3 regions of the Maridesulfovibrio frigidus DSM 17176 genome follow, and region 2 is predicted to be linked to each of the others. Evidence: predicted binding sites of a transcription regulator. Region 2 holds the regulator's gene; each other region holds the start of a gene.
The links. The regulator sigma-54, encoded in region 2, starts transcription at its own class of promoters, with help from an activator protein. The targets are predictions, from matches to a motif close to CTGGCACGGNNNNTGCTT.

Region 1: nifH (nitrogenase iron protein) is a predicted target of sigma-54. The motif match lies at 1,867-1,884, and genes of this name have one in related genera.
Region 3: BR06_RS0115350 (protoporphyrinogen/coproporphyrinogen oxidase) is a predicted target of sigma-54. The motif match lies at 3,642-3,659, and genes of this name have one in related genera.

What each region holds. Positions count from the first base shown of each region.
Region 1 is NZ_JONL01000005.1:27,219-35,025, forward strand. It holds gene modA (molybdate ABC transporter substrate-binding protein) at 1-351, opposite strand, end outside; gene BR06_RS0110835 (LeuA family protein) at 498-1,613, opposite strand; gene nifH (nitrogenase iron protein) at 1,953-2,783, shown strand; gene BR06_RS0110845 (P-II family nitrogen regulator) at 2,831-3,178, shown strand; gene BR06_RS0110850 (P-II family nitrogen regulator) at 3,178-3,552, shown strand; gene nifD (nitrogenase molybdenum-iron protein alpha chain) at 3,573-5,213, shown strand; gene nifK (nitrogenase molybdenum-iron protein subunit beta) at 5,230-6,603, shown strand; gene BR06_RS0110865 (radical SAM protein) at 6,721-7,807, shown strand, end outside.
Region 2 is NZ_JONL01000001.1:5,179-12,985, reverse strand. It holds gene BR06_RS0100085 (KdsC family phosphatase) at 1-366, shown strand, start outside; gene lptC (LPS export ABC transporter periplasmic protein LptC) at 367-957, shown strand; gene BR06_RS0100075 (LptA/OstA family protein) at 972-2,600, shown strand; gene lptB (LPS export ABC transporter ATP-binding protein) at 2,631-3,353, shown strand; gene rpoN (RNA polymerase factor sigma-54) at 3,719-5,134, shown strand; gene hpf (ribosome hibernation-promoting factor, HPF/YfiA family) at 5,180-5,722, shown strand; gene BR06_RS0100050 (PTS sugar transporter subunit IIA) at 5,726-6,175, shown strand; gene rapZ (RNase adapter RapZ) at 6,201-7,082, shown strand; gene BR06_RS0100040 (PTS sugar transporter subunit IIA) at 7,123-7,551, shown strand; gene BR06_RS0100035 (PTS sugar transporter subunit IIB) at 7,554-7,807, shown strand, end outside.
Region 3 is NZ_JONL01000008.1:99,715-107,521, forward strand. It holds gene BR06_RS0115330 (substrate-binding periplasmic protein) at 1-45, shown strand, start outside; gene BR06_RS19870 (TetR/AcrR family transcriptional regulator) at 8-643, opposite strand; gene BR06_RS0115340 (DUF4911 domain-containing protein) at 812-1,093, opposite strand; gene BR06_RS0115345 (M24 family metallopeptidase) at 1,167-2,243, opposite strand; gene BR06_RS0115350 (protoporphyrinogen/coproporphyrinogen oxidase) at 2,248-3,600, opposite strand; gene BR06_RS0115355 (PstS family phosphate ABC transporter substrate-binding protein) at 3,792-4,613, shown strand; gene pstC (phosphate ABC transporter permease subunit PstC) at 5,239-6,102, shown strand; gene pstA (phosphate ABC transporter permease PstA) at 6,146-7,096, shown strand; gene BR06_RS0115370 (methylated-DNA--[protein]-cysteine S-methyltransferase) at 7,109-7,594, opposite strand; gene BR06_RS0115375 (TIGR01212 family radical SAM protein) at 7,596-7,807, opposite strand, start outside.

The DNA.
Region 1 (7,807 bases), on a different contig from region 2:
AAGAGCCTCTGCCAGCCCTTTATCGGAAGACCAGAGAACCGCCTTTCCTGTTGCATACAACAACGGCTTTTCAGCTAGGCCGGAAGTATATAAAAGATCCGGGCGTTTTTCATCGGCCGCAAAAAATAAATCATAAGGAGCGCCGTTGGTAATCTGTCCATAGAGCATTCCTGTTGAGCCGAAAGAGCAAAGGATTTCATTACCTGTTTCCTTTTCATACATCACAGCAAGTTGTTTCATAGCTCCTGTGAAATTTGCAGCGCAACCAACGGTAAGACTTGCAGCACTTACCGCTTGAGAGGTTAAACAAATCCATAAAAGGGCAAGTAGAACTCTTTTGAATAAGGTCATATGGATCCTCCAAAGTTTGCCTGCACCCAGTTCCACAGGTCGCTGTAATCAAAAAACAGCTTTAATACACTCGAAAAATAGAAGCCGCCGCCCGCGACTAATTATTAGGACAATCTGACGCCTACATCAGGTATTACCATTTCTCTTTAATTTTCTGACTGAGTCAGATTCAACAGCTCCCCCTTGGTAAGCGGACGCTCAAGTTCACATGATAGTTTCCTTACAGCTTGTGTAAGGGCGGAAAGATCTCGCCCGGAAATATCCCGGATGAACGAGTCCAAACCGCAATCGCTTAATGCCGAAACGACCGCAGCTCTACCGCTCTTACCTCCAACTGCCAGCTTGCGGGTTTTGCCCACACGCTCTGGATTATATGGTTCGAATAATTCGGGTGATTTGCTTAATGCATGGGCGTGCAAACCAGATTCACACGCAAAAATATCGGTACCAACAACGGCTTTTGTGCGCGCAATAGGAACTCCAGCTGCGTTTGATACGAAGCTGCAGAGATCCATTAACGCTTCCGTAGAATATTTATGGCTATCATTTTTGAGAGCAAGGTATGCAACTAGTTCTTCAGTAGCAGCAATGCCGGCCCGCTCTCCGATCCCCAGCACACTGACGTCTACATATTTTGCGCCCGAAGCAAGAGCAGTTACAGCATTCCCTGTCGCCATGCCGAAATCGTCATGACAATGGACCGCAAAATCGATGTTGATCTGGCTGCTGAACAGCTGCACCAAATGTTCAGTAGTTTTTGGAGTAAGCTGGCCAAGTGAATCTGCAAGACGAACCCGTGATGCTCCTGAAATTTTCGCGAGCAAAGCTACTGTCAGTGCAAAACCTTCATCGGCCCTTGATAGATCTTCAAGACCGATAGAGACATATTCGATGCCGTTATCTAGTGCGACCTTTACAGTATGAGTCAGCTTCTTCAGCAATCCATCACGATCAGTGCTCAGCCTCTTCTCTATATGAAGGTCTGAAACGGGAACACCTATATTGATACGATCAATCGGGAGCATGGAAACTTTAATAATGTCCGCTTCACGGCAGGGGCTCCATACGCTGAGCTTTGCATTCCCTTTTAATGAACGGGCATACTCGGCGAGTTCAAGCAAATCATCCTGTCCAACCCATCCAAGTTCTATCTCATCCACACCTAGAGCCATAAGCCCTGAAACAATGCGCTTGCGAGTATCTATATTAAAGTAAGCACCGAACAACTGTGCGCCTTCTCTTAGTGTTGTATCTATCAACATGGCTGGCTCCTTGTAGTTTAGTAGATACACTTACTAAGCACGTACGATGCCAAGTCCATCTCATCCTATATCATGCTTAAATAACAACACTTACTGAAAGACTCCCGCCTCAACTTAAAAAACACACTTTTGTAGGAAGATACATTTTCGTATGTGATTTGTGTAGGTTCCTACGTTTTGTGTAGATTCCTTACAAAGTGTATTTCTACACACAAACATATACATTTCAGACACTTAATATCATAAATCAAGTTTGGCACGCGTATTGCCTTATGAGAGTCAGCATCAACGAAAATTTAAACCTAAAAATAACCCCTTGGAGGAGCAGTCATGAAAAAAATGAGAAAGGTAGCAATTTACGGAAAAGGCGGAATCGGCAAGTCCACAACTACTCAGAACACAGTAGCTGGTTTAGCAACCATGGGAAAAAAAGTAATGGTAGTTGGCTGTGACCCTAAAGCAGACTCCACCCGCCTCCTACTCGGTGGCCTAGCTCAGAAATCAGTTCTCGATACTCTTCGTGAAGAAGGTGAAGACGTAGAACTCGATGATATCCGCAAGCCCGGTTACGGCGACACATGGTGTGTTGAGTCCGGTGGTCCTGAGCCAGGAGTTGGTTGTGCTGGTCGCGGTATCATCACTTCCATTAATATGCTCGAAAACCTCGGCGCATATGAAGAATCTGAAGCACTCGACTACGCATTCTACGACGTACTAGGTGATGTTGTTTGTGGTGGATTCGCAATGCCTATCCGTGACGGTAAAGCAGAAGAAATTTACATCGTTGTTTCCGGTGAAATGATGGCCATGTATGCAGCTAACAACATCTGTAAAGGTATCATGAAATACGCACAGTCAGGTAGCGTCCGCCTTGGTGGTCTTATCTGTAACTCCCGTAATGTAGACAACGAAAAAGAGATGATCGAAGAACTTGCCAAGAAAATCGGCACACAGATGATCTACTTTGTACCTCGCGATAATGACGTACAGCGCGCAGAAATCAATCGTAAAACTGTCATCGAATGGAATGATCAGGTTCCGCAGGCTGATGCCTACCGCGGCCTCGCAAAAGCAATCGATGACAACACAATGTTTGTTGTTCCAAAGCCCCTTGAAATTGAAGAACTCGAACAGCTTCTCCTCGACTTTGGTTTGATGGAAGTAGCTTAAGTCCCACTCTGTATAACTCTACTCACAACCCAGAATAGGAGAACAAGATTATGATCATGGTAAGAGCAATTGTAAGACCCGAAAAAGCAGACGACGTCCTAGCAGCCCTCATGGACAATGGATTTCCAGCCGTCACAAAATATTCAGTAGCTGGCCGCGGTAAACAGCGCGGCATCAAAATCGGCGAAGTGACTTACGACGAAATCCCTAAAACTATGCTCATGAGTGTAGTTAAGGCTGTCGACAAAGACTTTGTAATCGACACCATCATGGACGCTGCAAGATCAGGAACCAAAGGAGCTTTCGGAGACGGTAAGATCTTTGTTTCAGAAGTTGGCGATGTCTACACTATCAGCTCCGGCGTAAAAGAAGGAGCCACAGAGGGAGACGCGTAATGAAGGAAATAGTCGCAGTAGTGCGGATGAACATGATGAACCGCACCAAAGCAGCTTTAGACGAAGCAGGCGTAGATGCCTTCTTCGCACACGAAGCTCAGGGACGAGGAAAAGGATTCGTAAACACAGCTCTTCTTGAAGGAGCTGAAAGCGGATATGAAGAAGCTGCAGCAATGCTCGGCGAAAAAGGGAAACTTTACCCTAAACGTATTTTGACAGTCGTAGTGCCGGACAATGCAGTCGACGAAGTTGTCGAAACCATCATCAAAGCTAACCAAACTGGCAAACCCGGCGACGGAAAAATATTTGTAACATCTCTCGGAGATGCGGTCCGTGTAAGAACAGCCGAAACAGGCGAAAGTTCCATCGTTTAAGCACCAAGGAGATTAGGAAAATGACTAAAACTAAGAAAATGGTGCAGTGGAATCCCACCGATATCAAGGAAGAGATACTCTCGAAGTATCCTCCGAAGGTGGCTAGAAAACGCGCCAAGCAGATAATGATCAATGAAGCATCAGGGGGCGAAGCAGCCTCTTCTGAAATCGTAGCAAACGTTCGTACCATTCCCGGCATTATCACCATGCGTGGTTGTACTTATGCAGGTTGTAAGGGCGTTATCATGGGACCGACCCGTGACATCCTAAACATCGTTCACGGTCCTGTAGGATGTAGTTTTTATGCATGGCTGACTAGACGTAACCAGACAGATGCAGGCCCTGACGGCGATAATTACATCCCATACTGCCTTACAACAGATATGCAGGATCAGGACATCATCTTCGGTGGAGAAAAGAAACTAGAAGCTGCAATCAGAGAAGCTTACGACCTGTTCCACCCTAAAGGTATCTGTATTTTCGCAACCTGCCCGGTTGGTTTAATCGGTGATGACATTCACGCTGTAGCAAGAAAAATGTCTGCTGAATATGAAGATTGCAACGTATTTGCATTCTCCTGTGAAGGTTACAAGGGAGTTTCTCAGTCAGCTGGTCACCATATAGCAAACAATCAGGTTTTTACTCACCTCGTTGGTGAAAACACTACACCTAAAGAAGGCGACTACAAAATCAACCTTCTCGGTGAATATAACATTGGTGGTGACGGTTTCGAAATCGACCGCATCCTTAAGAAATGTGGAATATCAAACATATCCACTTTCTCCGGTAACTCCACATACGACCAGTTTGCATCCGCTCAGCATGCGGACCTCAGCTGCGTAATGTGTCACCGCTCCATCAACTACGTCGCAGATATGCTTGAAACTAAGTACGGCATTCCATGGATCAAAGTAAACTTCATCGGCGCAAAAAGTACCGCCAAGTCACTACGCAAAATTGGTGAATACTTCGGAGACGAAGCTCTCATCAAAAAAATAAACGACGTTATCGCAGAAGAAATGCCTGAAGTTGAAGCAATCTCTGCTGAAGTCCGCACTCGCACCGAAGGCAAGACAGCAATGATCTACGTCGGTGGATCCCGTGCACATCACTATCAGGATCTGTTCGCTGAAATGGGTATGAAAACTATCTCCGCCGGTTACGAATTCGCTCATCGCGATGATTATGAAGGCCGTGAAGTCATTCCAAGTTTAAAAGTAGACTCAGATTCCCGTAATATAGAAGAACTCACAATTGAAGCAGACGAGAAACTCTACAACCCGCGTAAAACTTCAGACGAAGTGAAAGCTCTCGAAGCTGCCGGATTCAAGTTCAAAGAGTATGACGGACTAAACAGAGATATGGATAACGGATCCATCATTATCGATGACCTGAACCAGTACGAAGCCGAAAAACTTGTTGAAATATTGAAACCTGATGTTTTCTGTGCGGGTATTAAAGAAAAATACTCAATCCAGAAGCTGGGTGTTCCTATGAAGCAGCTCCACAGTTATGACTCCGGCGGACCATACGCAGGATTCAAAGGAGCAGTTAATTTCTATCATGAAATGGACCGCTTGGTTAACAGCAAGGTTTGGAGCTACATGAAAGCTCCTTGGCAGGAGAACCCCGAACTCACCGCTACGTTCGTGTGGGAATAATAGGAGAGAATAGAAAATGTTACTCAGACACACCCCCACAGAAGTTAGTGAACGCAAGGCCCTGATGATCAATCCGGCCAAGACTTGTCAGCCAATCGGAGCCATGTATGCAGCTCTCGGCATCCACGGATGTTTGCCGCACAGCCATGGTTCACAGGGTTGCTGTGCTTACCATAGATCAGCTTTAACAAGACACTATAAAGAACCGGTTTCAGCCTCGACCAGTTCCTTCACAGAAGGCGCATCAGTATTCGGAGGACAGGCAAACCTGCTACAGGCGATTGAAAACATCTTCACCGTTTACGAACCTGAAGTAATCGCAGTTCACACCACTTGTCTCTCAGAAACAATTGGTGATGACCTCAAGCAGATTGCACATAAAGCTCAGAAAGACGGGAAAATACCTGAAGGTAAATTCGTCATCGGAGCACCAACTCCAAGTTACGTTGGTTCACACGTCACAGGGTTCAGCAACATGGTTAAAGCCATGGCTCAGCTTGCAACTCCAGGCACACCAAAGAACGGAAAAGTTAATATTATTCCGGGCTGGGTTGAACCTTCTGACATGAAAGAAATTAAACGTTTAGCCTCAATGATGGACATCAAAATAACTTTGTTCCCCGATACTTCAGGAGTGCTTGATTCACCCCTGACCGGCGAATACAAGATGTTCCCTGAAGGCGGCGTAACAATGAAAGAGCTTAAGGACACAGGCGGCGCAACCGGAACTCTCGCACTAGGCGAATGGTGTTCCGCAGACGCAGCACGCTGGCTCGACTCTAAGTGCAAAGTACCTTGCACCGTTCTGGACATGCCTTTCGGACTCGCTGCAACTGACCGTTTCGTAGACGTTCTCCGCACCGTAGCAGGCGTAAGTGTTCCAGATTCAATTGCTAACGAACGCGGTCAGCTTGTCGACCTTATCTCCGACATGCACCAGTACTTCTACGGCAAAAAGGTAGCTATCTTCGGTGATCCAGATCAGCTCATCTCCATGTGTGAATTCCTTCGTTCCATCGACATGATCCCAGTTCATGTCATCACAGGAACACCGGGTAAAGCATTCGAGAAACGCATCAGAGAAATCACTGCCGATATGCCGGGTGAAGTTAATGTTAAAGCGAAAGGCGACCTATTCCAGCTCCACCAGTGGATCAAGAATGAGCCTGTCGATCTCCTCATCGGAAACTCATACGGAAAGTATGTTGCCCGTGACGAAGATATTCCATTCCTCCGTTGGGGATTCCCGATCCTTGATCGTCAGGGACATCAGTACTTCCCGACTGTAGGCTACAAAGGCGGACTCCGTCTGCTCGAATCAATTCTGAATCTTCTACTCGATCGCAAAGATCGTGACGAACCAGAAGAAAGCTTCGAACTCGTACTTTAAGAGAAGAAATGCCTCCGGCGGCTGGGGGGAACTTTTTGAAAAAAGGTTCCCCCCAGACCCCCCTCAAAAACTTTTATCGGGCTGAACAAATAATTTTTTAAGCAGGAACATAGCGCCATGACAGATTCAAGTTCAACATACTCATCACATCCTTGCTTCGGTCCTTCTGCCCGTAAGTCTGTAGATAGAATTCACCTGCCAGTTGCGCCTCGTGCAAATTCGCGAATTCGCTACAGTTCTGTTGAAAAAATTCAGGAAGCAATTCGGCCTGAAGCAGCACTCAGCTGGCTTGAAGTTGTTATCGCAGATGGACGCGAAATTGGAGTTGTTGGGATCACAGGTCCCGGTGATCCCCTAGTTATCCCCGAATTAACTTTTCAGACTTTGGAACTGGTCAAAGAAAAGTATCCGGACATGTCCCTTTGCATGACCACACTTGGAATAGGGGGAGATGTTCACGCGGAAAAACTCGCGAAACTAGGCATGTCCCATGTCACCCTTCTTGTAGATGCTCTGAGCCCCGAAATGGCTGAAGAACTTTATGCTTGGATCAGGCCTTCCAAGAAGAATATGCCCATAAAGGAAGCGGCATCATTACTGATAAGCGAACAGGCTAATGCAGTGAAGGCTTTCAAAGCAGCCGGACTGACTGTGAAAATTAACACCACAGTTTACCCCGAAAACATTAAGCACATCGGTGAAATAGCTCAGTCCATGAAAGAACTTGGCGCAGACATTATGGCTGTCACTCCTTTCATTGCTAACGATGATGATCAGTCTGCTCCGCTTGAAACAACTAGTAGCGAAATGATGGCTACAGCACGCGACCTTGCAGGTAAATACATGGAACTTATGCCCGAATGGGATGAATGCGGTTCCTTAGTAAAAGATGAAGAAACAAACATGTTGCCTAAGCCGACTAAGGAAAGACCAAATGTCGCGGCAGTTAGTTCTAACGGCATGGATGTCGACATGCACCTCGGCCACGCTGCAAAAATTTTGATTTATGGACCGCGCGAAGATGGTTTGGCCTGCCTCCTTGAAACACGCATGGCTCCAAAAGCTGGCAGTGGATCTTCAAGATGGGAAGAGCTGAGTGAATTGCTAAATGACTGTTTCATCCTGCTCACTGCAAGTGCCGGCGACAGTCCAAAGAAAATTTTAAGCCAAAGCGGCTTACGCGTCGAAGTCACCGACGAAAACG
Region 2 (7,807 bases):
GGGCTTGATCTTGCGGTTATAACTGGTCTGAATCACGGAGCTGTAGAGTCTCGTGTGACAGAACTTGGTATTACCGAATATTATCCTGGTCAGCGCGATAAAGTTCCATTTTATGAAAAGCTTATTCAAGAAAAAGGACTGAAGCCGGAAGAGGTTGCTTATATTGGCGATGACTGGATTGATGCTCCCGTGATGCTTAAAGTCGGACTTCCTATGTCTGTCTGCAACGCTCAACCTGAGATTATCGGCATTGCCAAATGGGTGTCTAAAAAGCCCGGTGGTCATGGCGCGGTCAGAGAAGCTATTTCTTTTTTACTGGAAAGTCAGGGACTTCTTGAAGATATTTGGCGCGAGTGGGCTGAGTAGATGGGGCGGATTCGCTCTGTTTTAATCCTACTTGCAGTGCTGTGTGCGGGGCTTGTTGTCGGCACAATGCTTGGGAGCAAGTTTGCGCCGTATCCTCATATGGTACGGGAATTCGTTGAACCGCCTCCTTTGGGGGCCGGTAGCGAATCTGATATTTCTGCTGAAGAGATTGAATTGATACAGGGCACTGGAGGCGATATCGAATGGATACTTCGCGCTGGTAGTGCCGACTATGATCAAGACAGCGGTCTGGTTATAGCGGATAAACCCCGGGTCACTTATTATTTAGGACGAGATAGAAAAGAAGTTCTTATCCGCGCTCTTCATGGTGAAGTTGGCCAGAAGGGTGAAGGTTTGAAGTTGTGGGACAATGTTGAAGGCGATTACGAAGATATGAAACTTCAAGCTGATACTTTGGACTTTAAGTCTAAAGAAAATCTGATGTTTCTTGAAGGTAATGTCAAAGTGCAAAGCCCCACGATCTACATAACTTCTCAAAAAGTTAAAGTTGATCTGGCGACTAGAGAAATAATGATCGAAGACGGTATGGAAGCCCTGATAGCACCGAATATGGTGGTAATGCCACAATAGAAGCGAGCATACATTTGATTAGTATATTTGATAAAGACTCCTTGTTTCGCAGTTTCTCTGCATCTATTGCACCTGCACTTTTCGGTGTAGCGCTTTTCCTTGTTTCTATTTCTTTAAGCTCTGCTGCCTATTGCGACGATAAAGCAAATCTCAAAAACACTAAATCTATCGCGAATGTCAGAGAAAGCGCTTCGCTTAAAGCTCCTGTTATATGGGTTTTATCTCCGGGTGAAAGCTTTTTAGTTGGCAAGGAAAAAGGCGGCTGGTTCGGAGTTTATCCTGCTTCGTCAGATTTGTCTGAAAAACCGGTAGGATATATCTCAAAGAAAATAGTAATTTCAGCTGCGCAGGGTAATTCTGTCGTTGACTGGGGTGATGTTAGGTATATTGGCAGTAAACTTGATTACCGTGCTAAGCGATCATCGAAATCGGCTGTTGCCGGAACTTTGGATGAAGGTAGTAAGATAAAAGTCGGCTTTTTGCGCGGCGATTGGTATGCAATTTTCAAGGCTGATAAGCCTGTTACTGCTGAAAGTGATGCACTCGGTTTTGTAAAGAAAAGCTCTGTAGATCTTAAATCTAAAGATGCAAGAGTGCGGTATGCTGTCCGTAAGGTGAGCGTAATTCAGAAGCCTGTTGCAAGTTCTAAAGCTGTCGGGGTTCTTAATCCCGGGCATAGAGCGCAGGTAGGCAAAGAGAAAGGCGGAATGTACGCTCTCTATCGTATTGATACGATAGTTAAGAAAGGTACACCTGTTTGGGGATATGCATGGGGGCCGTTTTTAGCTGCCTACCCTAAAAATTTAGAAGAGAAAAAAATGGCGGGAATAGATACCCGCAAAGCTGATATTGCCGCTGCCGCTGAAAAGAAGGATGTCGAACTTCAAGAGCGTGCTACTGCTTTAGCCTCTATGGATGAAGCTATGGAAGATGTTCTTAATGCTCCTATCGTAACCAGTACGATGTATTCTGAGGCTGTACTTAATGTAAGGTCTCAGCCCAATGCAAAATCCCTTATAGTGGATAAGCTGGAAGTAGGGCAGGCTGTGCTTGTAGGTCCAGTTCAAGGGAAGTGGTTTCCGATTTATAAAGGTGGCGCAACTTCCGGGGGCGAGGCTAAGATTATCGGGTATGTATACAAAGCATATTTGACGATTGTAGCTCCTGATAAAGCTAAAAAAGATAAACCCAAGAAGGCACGCGTGGCGGGCGCTTCAGACGATGTGCCTATCAAGATTACTTCTAAGAAAATGACTTTCAGTGAGAATAAGAACCGCATTACTTTTTCCGGCGACGTAAAGGTTGTCCGTCTTGAAGTTACTCTCACTTCTGATACTCTTACAGCACACCTTAGAGCTGGTGGAGATTCTCTTAAAGATACTCAGGATAAAATTAAAAAAATTGTGGCTAACGGCAGGGTTAAGGTTGTAATGAATAACCGCAAGGGTTCATGTGATACGCTTACCTATGTTGTAGCTGATTCTATCATATATATGGAAGGTAACGCGAAGCTTAAGGATGGTCCTAATCTTGTGCAGGGCGAACTTATTAAGTTCTATCTCAAAGATAACCGTTCAGAAGTTGTCGGTGGTAATAAGCCTGTAGAGGCTATTTTCTATACACCTAATAATGTCTCTCCATAGTAATTTAATGTTCAATTCTACAGGAATTATATGTCTTCGATAATAGCCACCAAGCTAGTTAAGAACTACGGGCAGAAAGAAGTTGTCCGTGGTATCAGCCTTAATGTTAAAGAAGGTGAAGTTGTTGGTCTACTTGGTCCTAACGGAGCAGGGAAGACTACCACTTTCTATATGCTTGTCGGTGTTGTGAAGCCCACTTCCGGTGATGTGTACCTCAATAAGAATCAGATTACGCGCTGGCCTTTGCATGAAAGAGCAAGACACGGCATTAGTTATCTTCCGCAGGAAAGCTCAATTTTCAAGAAACTTTCTGTTCGCAAAAATCTTGAAATAATTATCGAGCATACTGGATTATCCGGTAAACAAATCGGCAACAGAGCAGATGAGCTTCTAGATCAGCTTGGCATATTGCGCCTTGCAGACCAGACAGCGCTTTATCTTTCCGGTGGTGAACGTCGCAGGCTTGAAATTGCTCGAGCTTTGATTAATGACCCCAAATTTATTTTGCTTGATGAGCCTTTCGCGGGTATCGACCCTATTGCCGTTATTGAAATTCAGGACATAATCTCCTCCCTCAAAGATATGGGGCTCGGTATTTTGATCTCCGATCACAACGTGCGCGAAACCTTATCCATTTGTGATCGAGCCTATTTGGTATACGAAGGGCGTGTTATTCTTAATGGTGCACCTGAAAATATCGTTAAAAATACGAAAGCTCGCAGGCTGTATCTAGGGGATAGTTTTAGTCTCTGATCACTCCGTCCAGCTTAGCTTTTTCATGTTTTTTGCCTCCCTTTTTTCTCTCTTATCTTCTCCATATTTTCTCCCTATTTTTTTATAAATATACTCACGATTCATAAAATTTGGGTTTGCTGATTTACAGCAAGCCCGAACATTGGTACAGTTTTTTCATGTACATTGCATAAGATTAAAATATCCTGAAATTACGGATAAATCTGTACTATTTCTTGCATGGGTTTCTGGAGTGTGGCATACTTTAATCAAGAACAAATCCAATTAAATAATATTTTTTTTAAAGATTTGTTGAGCGAACGTTATTCAGCGGTTTAAAAAGTTTAAAAGATACTTTTAATTGTATCATAGGGTGGCACAGAATTATGGGACTGGAACTTAGACAACAACTCAAGCTTTCGCAGCAACTGGTGATGACACCTCAGTTGCAGCAGGCTATTAAGTTGTTGCAGCTTTCCAGATTGGAGCTGCTCGATACTGTTCAGCAGGAGCTTCTTGAAAATCCGATACTGGAAGAAGCCGAAGCTGTTGAACGCACAGACAGTGCGGATGCTGAATCCGGCACTGCCACTGCTGAAGAAGCAGAAATTTCACGTGATGCTGACTGGGAGAATTATCTCGGTGAGTTTTCGAGTACTTCCAAGCAGGCAGGCACTCGCGAGTCTGAATCTCAGGAAGAGGGGATGTCTTTTGAGGCTAGACTAACAAAGCAGACTTCTCTCGAGGGACACCTCGCATGGCAGATGTGTCTTTCTGATTTTACTGAGAAGGAAGTGGTCATTGGTGAGTGTATCTTAGGTAATCTCAGTGCAGGCGGATATTTGCGGATAGGGTTGGATGAAATTTGCGAAACCTGTTACGCTCAAATCGAAGATGTCGAAAATGTTCTTTCTCGAATACAAAGATTTGATCCTCTCGGAGTGGCAGCTCGTACTCCTCAGGAATGTTTACTGATTCAGCTTGAGGTTTTGAAGCTTGATGATGATCCTATACTGGTTTCTCTTGTCAAAGATCATTTGGAAGATCTGGAGAAGAAAAGGTATAAGCCTCTCGCAAGAAAGTTTAAGCTCAGTATGGAGGACCTGAAGAGTTATCTTGATCTGATGCAGACTCTTGATCCTCTACCAGGGGCAAGCTTTTCAGGGGGAGATTCTTTCTATGTCAGTCCGGATGCATATGTGTATGAATATGATGGAGACTTTGTTATAGTCTTAAACGAGGACGGTCTTCCAAAGTTGCAGATGAATTCTTTTTATGTAGAGACTCTGGCGTCAACCAAGGGTGAAGATAAAGAGTATTTTCAGGATAAGATGAGATCTGCACAGTGGCTTATGAAGAGTCTTTATCAGAGGCAGCGTACACTTTATAAGGTTTTGGATTCCATTGTAAGGTTTCAGCGGGGGTTCTTTCAAAGTGGTGTCACCAAGCTTAAACCGCTTATTCTCAAAGAGGTGGCAGAAGATATTGAAATGCATGAATCAACAGTTAGTCGAATAACTACCAGTAAGTATGTTTCGACTCCACATGGGATTTATGAACTTAAATTTTTCTTTAATAGTGCACTCGGACTTGATGATGGTTCTCAGGTCGGGTCCGAATCGGTTAAGGCTCTGATCAAACAGTTGATCGGCGATGAAAACAGTAAAAAACCTCTGAGTGATGAAAAAATTGCCGAGACGCTCAAGGACAAACTTGAGGTCAACATCGCCAGAAGGACTGTAGCTAAGTACCGGACTGCAATGGGAATTCTGTCCTCATCGAAGAGGAAAAAAGTATTCTAGCAGTTCAGTAGAGAGCATATTCACCCTTTATTCAAGGAGTTCCGTATGAATGTTGCATTTACCTTTAAGAACTTTGACGCTTCTGACCACTTGAAGGAATACGCTAACGCTAAGTTTGGTAAGCTTGATAAGTTTATAACAAACCCGGACAATACTGATATTCAGGTAAATTTGTCAGTAGATAAGTTTCGGCACGTTGCGGAAGTGGTCTTAAGCACTGATAACATTCATATCTCGGCCTACGAAGCCTCTGAAGATATGTACTCTACCGTGGATTTGGTTCTTGATAAGCTTGAAGTGCAGCTTAGACGCATGCGCGAAAAGATGAGAAGTCACAGGCGTAGGGACACAGCTCCTGCTCGTATGGACGTTCTTAGTTACCCTGAGCCAGAAGAAGAGAATAACGAACCTACTATTGTTGAGACTGATCACTTTGTGCCAAAGCCTATGTCTGTAGACGAAGCCGCAATGCAGCTTCAGACTCTTACTAGTGAGTTCCTCGTCTTTAGAAATGCTGATACCGAAGCTATAAATGTTATTTACCGTCGCAATAATGGCGATTTTGGATTGATTGATCCAGGATACTAACTGATGATAATAAATGATAATTTGGATAAGGGACTTGTTGTTTATGAACTCGCTAGCTCTGATAAGAGCGGAGTTCTGAGAGAAATGGTTTCAACTCTTAAAGCCAAAGGGCTTGAGGTTGATGTCGAAGAAGCTCTCCAGGTCCTCATGAGTCGCGAAAAACTCGGAACTACCGGTATAGGGGATGGCATTGCCATCCCCCACGGTAAATTAGAGTGTTTAGATGAGATAGTTGTGGTTGTTGGTAGAAGTGGTCGTGGAATTGACTACGAAGCCCTCGATATGCTGCCTTGTCACATATTCTTTATGGTTCTGGCCCCCGAGCAAGGGACAGGAACTCATTTAAAAGTTCTTGCTCAGATATCCCGACAACTAAAAGATGAAGCATTCAGAGATGCATTCAAGGGCGCGAAGGACCAGCAAGAATTGCTTGGTCTGCTCAATCTTACTTAATGAGGCCGTAGTGGAGGGGGATTAGGTGGATAGAGATGGCGCATTTCCCGTTATAGTTGTCAGTGGTTTATCTGGTGCAGGTAAATCTACTGTTTTAAAAGTTTTCGAAGATTTACGTTTTTTCTGCGTTGACGGGCTTCCGGCAAGTATGTTGCCTAGGCTCGTTCAGCTTTTTACAGGAAAGGATGACGATTATCGAGGACTTGTACTTGGTATGGATTTACGGCAACAAGATTTCGTTGGTGAATGGCAGTCCACCTGTATGGAACTAGGTTCAGGCGGAGTTTGTCCGAGTCTCATTTTTCTTGAAGCAAGATTGCCGGAATTAGTCAGGCGTTACGCCACCACTCGCAGGCCTCATCCTCTCGAATCAAGAGAACTTGGTCTTGAGCAGGCTCTTGAAGAGGAGAAGGCACTTCTTGAACCTCTTCGCAAAGCTTCCGACTTAGTAATTGACACTACCACTTACTCGATTCATGATCTCAGACGCCGCATTCAGGAAAAGTGGTCTGAGCTTACTGAAGGTGCTTCCGGTCTTAGAGTTAATGTTATTTCTTTTGGGTTTAAACACGATGTTCCGACGGAAGCGGACATGGTTATGGACTTAAGATTCTTACCTAATCCTTACTTTGAAAAGGAACTCAGACCCTTGTCTGGCAAAGATAAAGCCATTTCTGATTACGTGTTAGGGTCAAAGACAGGATCTATTTTTATTGAGAAATATTTAGATTTCCTTCAGTATATTCTTCCTCTATACGCAGAAGAGGGAAGATATCGACTGACAATAGCTGTCGGCTGCACTGGCGGTCGTCATAGGTCGGTTGCAGTGGCCGAACGCATATTTGCCACACTCAAGAATAGTGGGTACTCTGCAAATCTTGAACATAAGCATATAAATTTAGAATAAGGCCGTACTTTAGTTGCGGACGTTAATATTAGGAATATCAATGGACACGGAAGCAAATAAAGTCGGAATAGTGATTTTAACTCATGGAAACTTCGGCAAGGCACTAATCGAGGCCGCCGAGTTGATTGTTGGTCCTCAGGATAACGTGTTGCCTCTTAGCGTCGATGGTACCAAAGAGATAGATGTTGCTGTTAAAGAGCTCAAAAAAAATATTTCCAAAGTTAATACCGGTGCCGGTATTTTAATTCTTACAGATATGTTCGGTGGTACGCCTACCAATTTAAGTCTTTCACTTCTTAAAAGTGATGATATGGAAGTTATCACCGGCGTGAGTCTGCCAATGCTCTTAAAGGCTCTCCAGAAACGCACTGAATCTCTGCAGATAATGGCCGAAGAAATAAGCAGAGCAGGCGTTAAGGGTATTGTTGTTGCTGGTGAAATGCTTCGAAAACGAACTTCAAAGGGTTAAGCATGGTTTGGGTCAGAATAGATAATAGACTTGTGCATGGGCAGATCATTGAAACATGGCTGCCGTATACTCATGCTAAGCATATCGTTGTTGCTAATGATGCTGTGGCTGGTGATGCTTTACAGCAACAAATAATGTCACTTGCAATTCCTCATTCTATTACGTGTTCGTTTTCAACAGTTGAAGACCTGTCAGAGACGGTCATGTCGCTCGGTGGCTGCTCCAGTGCTGGAAACACGATTATTCTTTTTTCTTC
Region 3 (7,807 bases), on a different contig from region 2:
GCTCAATCTAACCATTCTGAATCTTCATCTCATTCCGATCAGTAGATTTAAATAAATAGCCCGTACACATCTCAACTAATTCATCAAATATTTTGTCATTAGGTACATCGGAATGTTCTAAAAAACAGCTGTGCATAGTTTCTTCAATAGTCCTTGTCACAAGCTTTGAAGCAATCTCTATGTCTTTTACTTTTATTCTATCTCCGCAATTTTCAAGTATTGCTTCAACTCCTGTCTGAAATGAGTCTGTGATGCTCTTATCTAGTTTGGCCATTTCCGGTTCGCGGTTTTTGAGGGCCAGCATTTCTCTATGTAATTCTGTTGAAAGTGTATGCGCTTGAATTGCAGAATCTACCATATGTTTAACTATTTCATGGCTTGATCCAGACAAAGGGGCTTCTTCTGAGATCCTTCCGTAGATCCCTCTTATTATGCTGCTGCCGTATGCCTGCGCAACCTGAATAAGTAGATCTTTTTTGTCTTCAAAATAACCGTAGAATGATCCCACCGAAACTCCAGCCTCTTCTGTAATTTCAGCGATACCAGTTTTGTGGAATCCTTTTTCTGAAAACCGTTTCATGCCGGCAACGATTATTTTGCGCTTCTTTTCTTTACTTCGCCTTTGAATGGGATCTCTAACCATTGGATTTTCTCCGGTAGTCCGTGTGACTTTTATGAACAGGTTCATAAAATTAGCTTTTTTAATGAATAATAATTCATATTCATATTGTCAACAAATATGAATTTATATTCATATTGTGATGTAGAAAGAGTTTCAGGAGGAGTTAGGGCGTAGAAAGGGGAAGTTAAATCAGGCTGTCGTGGACGGGGTAGGGATGAATTTGATGTTAATTTCATCCTTAATGCTGTCCATAAATTCGTTGAATTCTCTTTCCTGATGGGGGCTATAGCGTAGCATCAGTACTCCTTTGAATCTATCAGCAACTGTAAACATGGAAAGGTTGTCCATTGCTTCAAGCAGGAATCTGAATATAGCAATATCCGCCGGCGCTATCTGAACATAAACGCGGCTGGAAAATTCAGGTGGAGCGGGTAGTGGACGCGGGCGTGGTTTTCTTTTTTTACGGGCCATATTTTAATCTTGAAGAATATTATGAGGTTTAGGACTTGTATCAAAAGCAGGGTTCCGGGGAACCCTGCGGAAATTACATTATTTTGTAGCCATCTTCTGTGATGAGAACCATGTATTCCCAGCGTATTCCACCCCAATCTGGGTAATACAATCCCGGCTCGATGGTGATAACCATACCTGGTTTGAGTTCACCTGTTGCAATAGGGCTGACGCTCGGCTGTTCGTGTGTTTCAAGGCCGATGCCGTGTCCTAGAGAATGGGTGAAATACTGTTCTACTTCATACTTTTCAAAGACCGCTTTTGCTGTGTGGTATGCGTGCTTAATTGGAAGGCCGGGTCGCAATACTCGGATTGCCGCCATTTGTGCTTCCTGAACTTGATCACGTACAGTTAAAAAACGATCAGAAGGCTTGTCGCCAATATAGAATGTTCTGGTCTGGTCCGAACAGTAATCGCCAAGTCTGCAACCCATATCAATGAGAACAAGCTCGCCTTCACGAAGTTTTGTGTCTCCGGGAATTGCATGCGGCAGTGCGGCATTGGGGCCGACGCCTACAATGGAAGGAAATGATAGCTCAGAAGCACCGTTGTTGCGGAAAAGCTGTTCAAGTTCCCATGAAATTTCAGCTTCAGTGCGACCTTCCTGAAGTTTAGGCTCTATCAGCTCATATACTTTATGATTAAGAGCGCAGGATTTTTCCATCAGCTCAATTTCATCAGCATCTTTAATAAGACGAAGTTGTTCAACCAAACCTGAAACAGGCTTAAGCTCGCAAAGTTCGTTTAGTTTTTCGTGCTCGAAAATATTAATAGACTTAGGATCGTAGGCCAGCGCAGAAATAGAATTAGATTTAAAGAAATTTTTGAGCGCATCGAACTTGCGTCCGGAATAGATAAAAATATCTTCTTCGTTCCATAATCTGCGTGCTGCGTCTAAGTACCTTGGGTCTGTAAGAAGGAAATCTTTTCCGTCAGGGCAAATGATAACCCATCCAGCGGTTTCGTTGCATTGCGGGTCATGAAGTTCAAATCCGCTGAGATAATAACGGTTTGCAGCAAAATTTACCAATAGAGGAGGGAGTCCACGGTCTTTTAGACGTTTGCGGACTCTTTCCCGCCTTTGTTCGAAAGTGGCGGCAGATATGGTCATGTGATTAACTTATCCTGTATGTGGTTTCGGGCTTACCGTTTATCATTCTTTCAGCCCATTCTACGCCCTGCATTACAGAATGGTCCATGTTTGAAACTTCATATTTCCAGCCACCGAAGCGGCCTCTGGAAAATATGGACATGGATTCAAGAGCAGGTTGCAGAATCTGTAACGCTTCATCGCGTTGCAGGCAAGGGATAGGGTAACCGTAATCCACATTTATGGACCAGCGGGAAATTATATCTTTTCTATCTTCTTCAGTGATCATTGTAGTGTTTACGAGGCCATCTTCAACTTCGCTAAGCACCTGATCATGGTTAATTTTTTTATGATTAGAATATGAAACTTCGCACATAAGCGCACGTCCAACACCTGAAACAGGTGTATTATTCGGTGAGTAGTTGTGAAAGTTTGTCACACGGTAAAATGGACTGTCATCATCAGGGAAGTACATCCAGCAACGGGTGTCTTCTTTAGAGGTCGATAGCCCTATTCCTGCAACTACTACGCTGTTATGTTTTAGCATATTTGCTGCATTGATGAGGTCTTCAGATGGTTTGTTCAGCCATTGTTTAACTAGAATATCTACAGGTGCAGTGGACAACAAATATTCATATTCATAAGTATTGCCTTGGGCATCAGTGAGAATTTTATTCTTATGGTCAATGGATGAAACGCAAGTATTGTATAAAATATTGCTGCTGATTGTCTCTGCCAACTTCTTATAAATTGAACCTGTACCGCCCTTAAGAGGGAATCTAAATTTATTGTTAGGGCCCCAAGACAGGTGATCCTGCTCGAGAATAATGTTTTTGAGCACTGTTTTAAGATCAACAACGCTTACACGCTCACCAATCCACGAAAATGACATCATTTCAGGGTAAGTCGCCCATACTTTATAGTTATATGGCAGCATGAAATATTTTGCGATTCCCGCACCGAAGGTATTGTTAATCCACTCGTAAAAGTTTGCAGGAGTGTCTTCCGAGCGAACTCCGGGAAGAAGTCCTCGCACACATTTCCATTTAATCTGGTTAGGTAAGTGTCTTATATTATTTTGGAAAGGGTAAGGAACCCACGTTTTGACGGAACGCACCCATGATTCACGAAGGTGTTCCAGATATTCATCCATAAGAATTTCAGCAAGAAGATCGTCATAATATTCGTAATGGGAAAAGACTACATGTCCGCCAATGTCCCATGTGAACCCCTTCTCGTCGGTAAAACTAGACGCAAGTCCACCTGCATAGGAATTTTTTTCCAGAATAATGAAGTCTTTTTCGCCTAGTTCCATCAGCCGTCTAGCAGCTCCGAGACCCGTTGGACCCGCGCCGATTATAGCATACTTTCGCTTCACAGGAATATCTCCGTCTAATTTTAGTATAATTAGAGAATGTAAAGCAATGAATATGCCAGTGTGATGTCACGTACCTTTCTCTTGGCCGTAACAAGTTTGTAACTAAGCTCGTATAGACCCTTCTTCAACGACAAAGAAAACTGACTAGGTAACAACGTGTCAGCAAAAAATTTAAATTTGGAGGAAGGAAAATGAAATCTAGAATTATCGCCTTAGTTTCTATTATGGTTATGGCGTTTACAGGATCAGCATTTGCTGGATCAGTACAAGTCAAAGGTTCAACAACTGTTCTTCCGTTAATGCAGAAATCAGCTGAAACTTTCATGTTAGCTAATCCATCTACTTCGATCTCTATCTCTGGTGGCGGATCAAGTAACGGAGCAAAAGCTTTAATCGATGGCACTACCGATATCGCAATGATGTCACGTGACATGAAACCTGCTGAAATTCAGAAAGCGACAGACAATGGACGCGCTCCTGTCCAGTTTATTGTAGCTCTTGATTGCATCGTTCCTGTTGTTAATCCGAACAACCCCGTTTCAGGGCTCAGCAAAGATCAGCTCTTCGGAATTTATACCGGCAAAATTAAAAACTGGAAAGAAGTTGGCGGCGATGACTCTCAGATAGTTGTAATCTCTCGTGACACTTCATCTGGAACTTACGATTGCTGGAAGAGCAAAGTCATGAAGAAAGACGGCAAAAAGCACCGTGTATTTCCTGGGGCGCTTCTTCAGGCTTCAAACGGCGCTGTTGCACAGGCTGTTTCTAAAAATAAAAAAGCAATTGGTTATGTCGGTCTTGCATACTTGAATAAAGAGCTGAAAGGTATTGAAGTTCAGGGTGTTGCCGCATCAGTTGCTACTGCAAAAGATAAATCCTACCCAATCGCCCGCGGTCTTAATATCTACACTCCCGGCGAACCAACCGGTGAAGCAAAAGCTCTTATCGACTACATGATGAGCCCCGCAGGTCAGACTCTTGCTGCTGACACAGGGTTCATTCCAGTAAAATAGTACTATTGATACTAAAATGCCTGATTATGGATCTTCGGGAGGTGAATTTCTCCCGAAGATTTTTCCGCCTCAATTGTTCGTGGTTGATTGAAATTGCATTACTAATTTTCTTTATATCAGGGGAATGCTCGTGATTACGTCTCGAAACATCTGTGTTTTCTTAATAACCCTTGCGATAGCTAGCGGGGGTTATGCCTATAAACTTTCAGGATTAACCGAAGCGGAACAGATCTTTATTTATTCCACTGATAAGGTCGCGCAAAGGGGCGATTACTCGATGAGCACGGTTGGAGCGTTAAAGAAAGTTATGATGCTTTCGACTCACGAAATAGCTGAAACTGTGAGTGAATCTAAACTTACACAGGCGGAAAAAGAGTCTAAAGTAAAGAGTCTTACTGACAGCCTGAACGGTATTTATGCATACGTTCGCACTGACAGAGACGTGATGAGCAAAAGTAAAGGTAAGGATAGCAATCTTCTTTTAGCTGCTGTTACTGAAAGTGTTCATAATATTATCGCGTCAAGATCCAGTGGCTGGTATATTTTCAGTATTATACTTGGCTTAGGTGGAGCCGTCATATTAATCCTTAAAGCATTAAATCTCGGACGCCGTTCAACAGAACGTTTGATTCATTCATTTTTCCTCGTAACAGCATTTACATCCATATTGGTTCTGTTCTTAATTATGGTGTTCTTATTTGTTGAAGGATTACCAGTGTTTAATTTCGTATCAGTGAAAGACTTTATTTTCGGATTTGAATGGTATCCGACGGATGAACCTGCTGCTTTTGGAATTTGGGCTCTGATTGTCGGTTCTGGTGCTGTTACATTATTATCTTCCCTCATTGCCATTCCGCTGGGCGTGATGACTGCGATTTATCTTGCTGAAATTGCACCTACGAAAATTCGCGACATTGTGAAGCCCGCAGTTGAAATGCTGGCAGCTCTACCGTCTGTCGTTATCGGTTTTTTCGGAATGGTCGTAGTTGCTCCTTTTCTACAGGATACATTTGATATTGCGGTGGGCTTAAATCTCTTTAATGCCTCTGTAATGCTGGCATTTATGGCTGTTCCGACAATAACAAGTATTTCTGAGGATGCTCTTTATTCGGTTCCTCCTGAACTCAAAGAAGCTTCCCTCGCCCTCGGTGCAACGCATTGGCAGAGCATATATAAAGTTATGATACCGGCTTCATTGTCCGGGATATCAACGGGGATTATTCTTGGAATGGCCCGCTCCATTGGTGAGACTATGGTTGTGTTGATGGTCGCTGGGGGCGCTGGCCTTTTGCCTGGATCGATTTTTGATCCTGTAAGACCTATGCCTGCATCAATTGCCGCAGAAATGGGAGAAGCTCCATTTCATAGCGAGCATTATCACGCATTATTTGCCATTGGTATGGTCCTGTTTTTATTCACCATGGTTTTCAATCTGATAGCTGATCATGTCGCTCACAAGTATACACAAGTCGGCTCGGCAACTCTGTAGCGAGAGAAGTTAACAACATAAAGGGAATGAATGGGTACAAATAATGAGTAATTCTGCAGATACGATAGAACAGGTGGATTCGATGCTTACAGCTGAAGGTAACAGGAGTGAACAGATGCCTCATGGCGGGTCTGGTAACTACGCAATGCGCGAGAGAATTCAGAAGGTAGTATTTTTGCTATTTAAGGGCGCAGTCGCAATAAATGGATTGGCACTATTGATTATTTGCGGGTTCGTTCTTTATTACGGTCTACCGGCTATGAGCTGGGAGTTTCTCACTGAAAATCCAAGAAATTCAATGACTGAAGGCGGTATTCTGCCTTGTATCGTCGGGACTATAGTCCTTAGTTATGGCGCACTGATGGTTGCGCTCCCTTGGGGTATCGCAACGGCGATTTACCTTAATGAATATGCGACATCTCCAAAATTGGTAAGAATCCTCAGACTTGGCATTAACAACCTTGCCGGTGTTCCTTCAGTAGTATTCGGTCTTTTCGGACTGTCTCTTTTTGTTACTGTCATGGGTATGGGCGTGAGTATTCTGGCCGGTGTTTGCACTCTTGGTGCGCTGGCTCTACCTCTTGTTATCGGGGCATCTGAAGAAGCACTTCGCTCAGTCCCGCAGACATATCGTGAAGCCTCACTCGGCCTTGGCGCAACTAAGTGGCAGACTATTTACAGAGTAGTTCTTCCCGCAGCTCTTCCGGGTATGCTGACAGGGGCTATATTGACTCTTTCAAGAGCTGCTGGCGAAACGGCAGCAATTATGTTTACCGCCGCAGTTTTCTTTACACCGGACATGCCAGCATCCCTTTTTGATGATGTGATGGCTCTTCCATATCATATATATGTACTAGCGACTGCCGGGACAGAAATTGAGAAGACGAGGCATATTCAATATGGAACGTCTCTTGTGCTGATTACTTTGGTTCTGGGCATGAATATGGTTGCTATATACATTAGAGCCAGAATGCAGAAAAAAATGGCAAGATAAACTTCACCGCATCTATCCATTTTTAAATGAAATTTTTTCTAGATTTAGAAGATACTCTTTCATTGGAATACCTGAACCGCTGAACCCGCCGATCTTTTCTCCGGCCGCAAGTACTCTGTGGCACGGAATAATCAATGGAAATGGATTGTTAGCCATTGTGGTTCCGACTGCTCTGGCTGCGCGTGGTGAGCCCGCCAGTTTGCTGAGATCTTTGTAGGAGGTGGCTACTCCCCATTTTATCTCTTTTGACAGGGCTTTTAGGACTTGCTGTCGAAAAGGAGTAAGCTGAGAAAAATCGAGAGGAAGATCGGGCCATTCAACTTTTTCACCGCGTACATATTTTGCAAGTTTGCTCTGAATCTTAAGCGCATAAGAGCTGAGGTTCGGATCTGATTCGCGGCTGTCTGCCCAGTTAAGCTTAATTTTGCGGATCATGCCATCCTGCCAGAATAGCCGAATGCAGATATCTTCTGCTGCAATAAACTCTGTGTGAAACATGTTATATTTTCCTTTCTCTTCCGGGCGGCATGTGATCCGGACCAAACCATTCTGGAGGACTCTCAGGCGCGTCTTCTCTGGCTTTACCTTGCCATAGATCATTGTTTTGGAACATCATATCAATTGCGTTCTGAACGTTTCTTTTATGTTCAATCCAGTCCGGTGCAACCAGTTCACCCGGAGTCGGGTCTGCATTCATTCGATGAATCACAA